Prosthecobacter debontii: one gene and its partner. The protein of the gene in region 1 interacts with the protein of each later gene in a pairwise test. Links are inferred from orthologs where the notes say so. Each region holds a gene or a part of one and is shown on either strand. Other genes may lie near its edges.

Evidence for each region. Proteins that work in one complex are often made in the same cells at the same time.
Region 2: the proteins of ligA (region 1) and leuS interact in binary tests that used the Escherichia coli proteins (3 or more experiments, as listed by UniProt). The link is inferred for Prosthecobacter debontii from one-to-one orthologs.

The regions. Positions count from the first base shown.
Region 1 is NZ_FUYE01000016.1:125,936-131,977, reverse strand. The notes cover bases 1,686-4,672. They hold ligA (NAD-dependent DNA ligase LigA), read left to right. Parts: upstream 1,686-2,169; coding sequence 2,170-4,176; downstream 4,177-4,672. Other genes in these bases: B5D61_RS19980 (hypothetical protein), read left to right, coding at 4,269-4,672; B5D61_RS19990 (PEP-CTERM sorting domain-containing protein), read right to left, coding at 1,686-1,961. Also shown: menD (2-succinyl-5-enolpyruvyl-6-hydroxy-3-cyclohexene-1-carboxylic-acid synthase), read left to right, coding at 1-1,154; more of B5D61_RS19990, read right to left, coding at 1,179-1,685; more of B5D61_RS19980, read left to right, coding at 4,673-5,540; B5D61_RS19975 (DEAD/DEAH box helicase), read right to left, coding at 5,585-6,042. UniProt on the Escherichia coli protein: DNA ligase that catalyzes the formation of phosphodiester linkages between 5'-phosphoryl and 3'-hydroxyl groups in double-stranded DNA using NAD as a coenzyme and as the energy source for the reaction.
Region 2 is NZ_FUYE01000008.1:95,812-98,920, reverse strand. It holds leuS (leucine--tRNA ligase), read left to right. Parts: upstream 1-308; coding sequence 309-2,909; downstream 2,910-3,109. Other genes in the region: B5D61_RS13255 (PAS domain S-box protein), read right to left, coding at 2,972-3,109; B5D61_RS13265 (MBL fold metallo-hydrolase RNA specificity domain-containing protein), read left to right, coding at 1-241.

The DNA of each region.
Region 1 (6,042 bases):
ATGTCGAGGTGGGGGCCAGTCTCTCTTGGCCAACACGCATCGGTCCGCGCCCCTTGCACATCAATATCTGCCTGGACGAACCTCTAGCCACCAATTTGAGCGGCATTGATTTCCTGGCGCACCACGGACCGGGCACTCCCAAACAACCCGCATCACCCGCCTTTGCTTTGGCGAACGAACCGACCGCCGTTCTGGCCTCGGGGCTCTCCGTCTCTGAAGCAGAAGAGGCAGCCCCCTTGCTTGCTAAGCTGGGCCTGCCTGTCATGGCGGAAGCTACGTCCAATCTCTGGGGGAAGTGGCCGAATCGCCCCAAGCTGGATCATCTTCTCTATCCAGCGGGGGAGTCCCATCTCACGGCTCTGGATGCCCAACAGATCTTGAGGATCGGTGGTGTGCCTACCGCCACGTGGTGGAGAGAATTGGAAAATCATCCCGAAATCCATGTCACCAACATTACCCGACTGCCCTTTCCTGGGCTGGCTCGGCGAGAGCGGGTGCAGACGCTGCCTTGGTCATGCTTGGCCGAAATGGGCCGTTATCAACTCCCTCCTGCCATCGTCGCCAGTCAGGTTCCTGACATCCAGGCGGCCCTGAGTGATCATCCCTTGTCTGAGCCAGGTTGGATGCGTGAACTAGCCATGCACATCCCCGACGGCTCGCAGGTCTTTTTAGGAAACAGTCTCCCCATCCGCGAATTCAATCTCGGGGTAGGGTTCATCCATCCCCAAGTTGAGTTTTTAGCTAACCGCGGAGCCAATGGCATCGACGGACTCGTTTCTACTTGGCTGGGAACTTCGGCCATCGTTCGTGAGAGTTGGCTGATCTTGGGAGATCTCAGTGCTCTCTATGATCTGGCCGCCCCCTGGATCATGGCTCAACTTCCAAAGGCCAATCGTCGCCTCGTGGTAATCAATAATGGAGGCGGCAAGATCTTTGCCCGCGTTAAATCTCTCCGTGGCCTTTCGCGCGAAGCTCGCCACATCATTGAGAACCGCCATCGCGTTCACTTCGGGCCGTGGGCCGAGATGTGGGGGCTCGGTTACCTCAAGGTCACACATCCCGACCAACTGGACGATCTACCCGAAGGGCCCCTTCTCATCGAGGTCATTCCCGATGCTGAGCAAACCGACACCTTCTACTCCAAACTCGCCTAGTGCTGTCGGCAGGTGCCCTTTGACTCAACGGCGGCGCCGCAGTGCCAAAGCAACCAACGCGAGCAATATGAACAAGCTCCGTGAGGGCTCCGGTACGGAAGCGATGCCATCCAGAGTCGCACTGTTACCGCCACTGATGGAGGCATTGTAATTGGTGGTGCTGAGCACAAAACGATCAATCGCTACCCCACCCTCGCGGTTACCGATGGTGAAAGTAACATCCAAGGGGTTTTCAACACTGGCTCCTGTAACAGTGAAGGTCAACGCTGCCGTAGAATCCCCTGAAAACTGTCCCATATCCCAGTAAAAATACTGTCCTTCATTGGGGTTGGGTGTCTCACTGGCGGCAGGAAGGTGCCCCTGGCTTGGTAGGTGCTGGGCATACCAATCATTGTCCTGCCCTGCGCCTGTGGCTGCGGCGATCCCGAGATCACGCGGCAGGTAAAAGGAGTCCTCGTTTCCATAGCTCGGAGGCGGTGTGGAGTTCGACCGATCATACATGGAGTATTTTGTGAACACGTAATACGTGCCATCCGAAGTGAACTGGAGATCATAAGTGGCAAAGGAACTCGGTGAGCCGCCACCATGAGTGTAGAGTGCATCACCGACCACATTGGAGCCGGTAGGAATGGTCTGAGTGCCACCAGAAGTCGTAATCACCGACCAGCCGCTGCCCGTCAGCGACGAATAATCCTCGGCTTCAAAAGCAAACACACCCGCTTCTTGCTGAAGCAAGACAGCTCCTGAAGTCAGTGCAGTCCAACTCAAGACACTCGCCAGTGTGAGGGTAAAAATCCATTTTGTCATTTCTTCCCCTCTCACGGATTTCTCACCTATTCAATTCGCGATAACTTGGATGTCTCACAAGACGTTCACCGAATCTAATAAAGCTTTCACTTAACCATCAAGAATCCGTTTTCCCCTCACCCTGAGTCAGCCAGTGAAACCTACGGTTTCCGGAGCCATGTGATTTCCAGTTTCCCATTCCTATCTTCCCCGCTAAACAGATCCGCGCATGACCCACGCTGAAGCTTCCTCTCGTGCCGAGTATCTCCGCACTGAACTGCATCGCCACAATCACCTCTACTATGTCGAGGCGAGGACGGAGATCACGGACCAGGAGTTCGATGCGTTATTGCGCGAATTGCAGGGCTTGGAAACCCAATTTCCCGATCTGCTCACGGCGGACTCTCCCACGCAGCGTGTGGGCGGTGCCCCCATTGAAGGTTTTACCCAGATCCGCCACAGCGTGCCGATGATGAGCCTGGATAACACCTATTCTGAGAGCGAGTTGGTGGCCTTCTTTGCCCGTCTTCAGAAAGGTTTGAATCGGGAGACGATCGACTGCGTCATTGAGCCGAAGGTGGATGGAGTCGCCATCAGCATCCGTTATGAAAACGGTGTGCTCAAACACGGTGCCACCCGTGGTGATGGCCAGACTGGCGATGACGTGACGCATAACCTCAAGACCATCAAGAGCCTGCCGCTGCGCTTGCCCAAAGAGGGCCCTCAAACCTTCGAGGTGCGTGGCGAGGTGTTCATGACCAAGGCCAACTTTGCCAAACTGAATCAGGAGCGTGAAGAAGCCGGTGAACCCCGCTTTGCCAATCCGCGGAACTCCACAGCAGGCACACTGAAGCTGCTGGACCCCAAGATCGTGGCCAAGCGGCCCCTGGACATCGTTTTCTATGGCCTCGCCGATTCCTGGGATCACCCGATTGCATCCCAGTCTGAGGTGCATGAGCTGCTACAACGAGCGGGCCTGCGCAAGGCCGATCTCATCTGGAGAAAAGACACGGCTGAAGGCCTGCTGGAGGCCATTCGCGAGCTGGATGAACGCCGCAAATCCCTGCCCTATGAAACCGATGGCGCAGTGATTAAAGTCAATGCCTTTGCCGATCAACGCGAGCTCGGAGCCACCAGCAAAGCCCCACGGTGGGCCATCGCTTACAAGTATCAGCCCGAACAGGCCGAGACCAAGGTGCTGTCGGTGGATATCCAGGTTGGCCGCACCGGAGCGCTCACTCCCGTCGCACGCTTAACGCCCGTCTTCCTCAGTGGCTCCACCGTGAGCAACGCGACCCTGCACAACTTTGAGGAAATCGAGCGCAAAGACATTCGCGTGGGGGACACGGTGGTGATTGAAAAAGCCGGGGAGATCATCCCTGCGGTGGTGATGGTGAAAAAGGAACTGCGCACAGGCGAGGAAACTCCAATCCCCGTGCCATCCACCTGCCCGATCTGCGGCAGCTCTGTGCATCGCGATGAAGAGCAAGTCGTGATCCGCTGCCCCAACCCTCACTGCCCCGAGGTGGTGAAGCGCCGACTCGAACATTTTGTGAGCCGTGGCGCCATGGACATCAGCGGCCTCGGCGAATCCGTGGTGGCTCAACTGGTGGACACCCCGCTGAATGGTAAACCCACGGTCGAAGACGCGGCGGATCTCTATCAGCTCGATATTTTCAAACTCTCCCGCCTGGAGCGAATGGGCAACAAGAGCATCGACAACCTTTTGAAAGCGATCCAAGCCAGCAAACAACAGGATGCCTGGCGTCTGCTGTTTGGTCTCGGCATCCTGCACGTCGGCGCTGGCGGTGCACGCAAGCTGCTGGAGCATTTCGGCAGCATCGACGCCATTGAGAAAGCCAGTATCGAGGAACTCTCGCAGTGTCCAGATATCGGCAGCGTGGTTGCTCAGAGCCTTCATGCCTGGTTCCGAGATGCCACGAATCTCACCCTCCTGAATCGTCTGCGTGAAGCGGGTTTAACCCTGGCACAGCGAACCGTCGAAGCCGCGAGTGACAAGCTCCAGGGCACCACCTGGGTCATCACTGGCACCCTCAGCCAAGATCGCGAAAGCATCGCCGACATCATCCGGGCCAATGGAGGCAAAGTCAGCGGCAGCGTTAGTGGCAAGACGACCTATCTCCTAGCCGGTGACGAAGCCGGTAGCAAGCTCGACAAGGCCACGAAACTGGGTGTGAAGATCCTCAGTGAAGAAGAGTTTCGCGGAATGCTCTAAATTACATTTTTCCTGAAGCTTCTCGGTTGGCGCTCTGTAATACATTTCTCCCCGGTATCCGATTCGCTCGAAGAGATGCCGGGGCTTTTCTCATGAAGTTCCTGACTGCATTCCTCATTGCCCTTGTTTTCTACGCGGGTTCAACTCCATTTTCTTCAGCAGCGAAAGGTCCGCCTGCTGCGCTGGAAACCAAGATCGACGAGGCCTGGCAAGTCACCTGGGATCGCTTTTTCCATAAGGATGTGCAGACCTTCGCGGACTACCTCAGCAGTTATGAGCCGGGCAAGGAGTTGGCCCACCTACCTACGGCGGAGGAAGTGAAGCACCAGTTTCCCAATCCCTGTGGCTACAGCACTGGCATGGAGGATGGCATGATCCTCGGGGGAGCCATGCTGAGCATTCTCGCGGATCGTTATGCGGTGACTCAGGACGAGGCTTTACGCGAGCGCATGAGCCAGGTTTTTAATGGCATGCGCTTGAGCGCCACCGTCCACGGAGTCCCGGGTTATGTCGCACGCAACGTCTGCCCCGAAGACCGAAAGAGCGTTTACATCAACTCCTCGCGAGATCAATACACCCACTTTGTTCATGGTCTGTGGAAGTATTACCACAGCCCGCTGGTGGACGAGGCCACGAAGGGCGAAATCCGCAATATTCTCGCAGCGGTGGCGGATCGCATGATCCAGTTCGTGACCCCAGAGAACGATTACGACTTCTGCCGCGCCGATGGCCAGCACTGTCCCCTCGGCATCTGTCGCATGTGGAATGTGCAGGCCCATGAAGCTGCCCGCCTGCCCATGATCTACGCAGCGGCTTGGGATGTGACTCAGGATGAGCGCTACCGCAAAGAGTGGCGCCGATACGTCGCGGAAGCGGTCAAGCAATCCGCCACACCGGATGGTCACAAACCCGCCTACGCCCTCCTCCAGATGCAGTGCTCGCTGGAGCTACTCCTAGCTCTGGAACCTGAGAACTCACTGAAGAGCGAGATCGAAAAGGTCATGGCCCACGTCGCCCAGTTGGCCACCAAGCGCACGGCCTACATCTGCTCACAAATCGCCAAAAAGTCCCCCACAGAGATGCAGATGCTCGGTCCCGACTGGCGCAAAGTGCCGGTCTGGAAGAATCAAAAGGGTTACCCCAATCCCCAGTGGGGAGCCTACCGCGAGATCTGGCACATCACCCGTGAAGCTGGTGAATCGGCCATTGTCCCCCTCATGCTCCCGCAGCCCGAAATTCCCGCCGAGCAGAAACAACGCCTTCGCGACGTCATCCTCCAGTGCGACTACCGGCACAACTCAAGCTGTGGAATCATTTACCACCTTGGCGCCTACTGGAAGGCACGTCGACATGGCCTGCTGTAAATGGGCAAGTCATACCTCTGGAACGACAAGTCAGACTCACTTGGTCAACTGATCAGCTCCTCCAAGTCGGATTCATTCAGCCCAGCCATGAGCGGTGATTTCTCGTCCAGGGCGGCTTCGACCAGACCACGCTTTTTCGCCTGGAGGGCCAGAATGCGCTCCTCCACCGTGCCGCGCATGGCGAGGCGGTAAGCGGTCACGACACGTTGCTGACCGATACGGTGAGCGCGGTCAATGGCCTGCGCTTCAACAGCGGGGTTCCACCAGGGGTCGAGCAGGATCACATGATCGGCCGCCGTTAGGTTAAGACCGTAGCCACCCGCCTTCAAACTGATGAGGAAGACGCGGCAGTTCGGGTCTGTCTGGAAGCGTTTGACCTGAGCTTCACGATCCTGACTGCTACCATCGAGATAGGCATGCTCCAGGTTCTGCTCTTTGAGCAGGGTGCGCACGTGCTGAAGATACTGCACGAATTGGCTGAAAATCAGCACCTTGCCGCCGC
Region 2 (3,109 bases), on another replicon or contig:
GAATATCCTGGGGGATGAATTTGCCGTGAATGCCCAGATCGAAACGCTGGATTCCTTCTCCGGTCATGCGGATCACGATGAACTCCTGGCTTACTTTGATCGGATCAAGGGGAGCAAGCAGCGGGTTTTCCTCGTCCATGGCGAGCCCGAGCGGTCGAGCGTGCTGTGTGAGGCCCTGAAAGAACGGCATCCGCAGGGGAAAGTCGAGGTAGCTTCCATGATGCAAAGCGTGGAGCTCTAGCGGCTCGGTGCGGGGCATTTCCCTAGTTGCACTTTGCCCCTGCTGCGCCTAGTTGCGCGCCCCTTGTATGAGCAGCGAGCAGCGCAAAGCATTTCCTTTTTCTGAATTTGAGCCCCAATGGCAGGCCACCTGGGAGGCGAAAAAAGCCTTCCGAACGCCGAACCCTGGGGACGCGGATTTTGATGCCTCCAAGCCGAAGTACTTCGTGCTCGATATGTTCCCCTATCCGAGCGGGGCAGGGCTGCATGTCGGCCACCCAGAGGGCTACACGGCTACGGACATCATTGGCCGTTACAAGAAGATGAATGGCTTCAACGTCCTGCACCCGATGGGGTGGGACGCCTTCGGTCTGCCTGCGGAGCAGTATGCCATCAAGACCGGCCAACATCCACGCACGACCACGGAGCAAAACATCGAGGGCTTCCGCGGACAGTTGAAGCGCCTGGGCTTTGCCTATGACTGGGATCGTGAAGTGAACACCACCGACCCAGACTACTTTAAATGGACGCAGTGGATCTTCCTGAAGCTGTATAACAGCTATGTGAATGAAGCGGGCAAAGCGGCACCGATCAGCGAGCTGGAAGCACAAGGGCTGAGCCGTGCCGAGATCGATGCGCGCCGTCTGGCCTACGTCAGCGAGGCTCCGGTGAACTGGTGTCCGCAACTGGGCACCGTGCTGGCCAATGAAGAAGTCGTCGATGGCAAAAGTGAAGTGGGTGGTTTCCCCGTGGAGCGTCGCCCCATGCGCCAGTGGATGCTGCGCATCACCGCCTTTGCCCAGCGCCTGATCGATGAGCTGGATGGCCTGGATTGGCCCGAAAGCATCAAGCTGCTGCAGCGCAACTGGATCGGCCGCAGTGAAGGTGCCGAGGTGAAGTTCACGGTGGCTGATCGCAGCGAGACGATCACCGTTTTCACCACTCGCCCGGACACGCTGTTCGGGGCGACTTACATGGTCATCGCACCTGAGCATCCGCTGGTGGAGAGCATCACCACGGCCGAACAAAAAGCAGCGGTAGAAGCTTACCAGAAGAGCGTGGCCTCCAAGTCCGATCTGGAGCGCACCGAGCTGGCCAAGGAGAAGACCGGTGTCTTTACGGGTGGCTTTGCCATCAACCCCGTCAATGGCGAGAAGATCCCCGTGTGGATCGCCGACTACGTGATGATGGGCTACGGCACCGGAGCCATCATGGCAGTGCCTGCCCATGATGAACGTGACTGGGAGTTTGCCACCAAGTTCCATTTGCCGATCCGTGAGGTCGTTGCCGCAGCACCGAAGCTGGAAGGCGAAGGCGGGGCGGTGTGTGAAATGGAGCCTGCGGCCTGTTTCGCCAGCGAAGGTTATGCCGTCAACTCCGGCTTCCTGAATGGCTTGTCCACGGCCGAAGCCAAAAAGAAGATGGCCATCTGGCTGGAAGAGAAAGGTCTGGGTAAAGGCACCGTGAATTACAAGCTGCGTGACTGGTTGTTCAGCCGTCAGCGCTACTGGGGTGAGCCTTTCCCGATTGTCTGGGAAAACGGCCAGCACGCCTCCATTCCTGAGAGCGAGCTGCCCCTGCTGCCACCGACTCTGGAAGACTTCAAACCGACGGGTACGCCCGAGCCTCCGTTGTCCAAGGCTACCGATTGGGTGAAGTATTCGGACACCGCGACTCGTGAGCTGAATACGATGCCGCAGTGGGCGGGGTCCTGCTGGTATTACCTGCGCTATTGCGACGCCAAGAATAACGAACGATTCATCAGCGAAGAAGCGGAGAAGTACTGGATGGGCGGTGGTAAGCCCGGCGGTGTGGATCTGTATGTGGGCGGCACTGAACACGCCGTGCTGCACCTGCTGTATGCTCGTTTCTGGCACAAGGTACTGTTTGATCTGGGCTTTGTGAGCACCCCTGAGCCCTTCCAGCGTCTGGTGAACCAGGGCCTGATCATGGGTGAGGACGGTCAGAAGATGTCCAAGAGCCGTGGTAACGTGGTGAACCCGGACGATGTCGTGCGCGAATACGGGGCCGACTCCCTGCGTCTGTATGAGATGTTCATGGGCCCGCTGGAGCAGGTGAAGCCCTGGAGCATGAAAGGCGTGGAAGGGGTTTATCGCTTCCTGGCCCGCGTCTGGCGCTTGGTCATGGAGCAGAATGCAGAAGGCGAGTGGAGTATCTCTGCGGGTCTCCAGGATGCGCCTGCGGATAAGCAGGTCATCAAGGTGCTGCATGAAACCATCAAGAAGTGTGGCGAAGACATCGAGAAGCTGAGCTTTAACACCGCCATTTCTCAAATGATGATCTGCACGAATTCCTTCACCGCAGCGGCGGTGAAACCCGTGAAAGAGATCATCACCTTCCTGAAGGTGTTGGGTCCGTTTGCACCGCATCTGGCTGAAGAGCTGAATGCACGCATCGCCACGAAGTTCCGCGAGATCGCCGTGAGTGGGCTGCTGAGTGATCAGACTTGGCCTGTCTTTGACCCAGCGGCCTTGATCGAAGACGAGGTAGAAATCGTCTTCCAGGTCAATGGTAAGCTGCGTGACAAAGCTCGCGTGCCGATCCAAGCCACGAAAGAGGAGATCGAAAAGATCGCCCTCGCCAGCGCTCGTGTGCAGGAGTTCATGGAAGGCAAACCTGTAAAGAAGGTCATTGTCGTTCCAGGCAAGCTGGTGAACGTGGTGGTTTGATCTTCCTGTATGTTTGAGGTGGGTAGGTTGTTTGATTTGGCCTACTCACCTTTTGTTCTGCTTCAAGCCCCAATCCTTGAGTCGAATGATTCGGATAATATTTTTTGCAGCGTCTTTAGCAGCGTCTCCGCAGTGTAAGGTTTGGGAATGAAGTGCCGGACACCAGCATTGACGGCACGGGCAACCATTCCGTTTACATT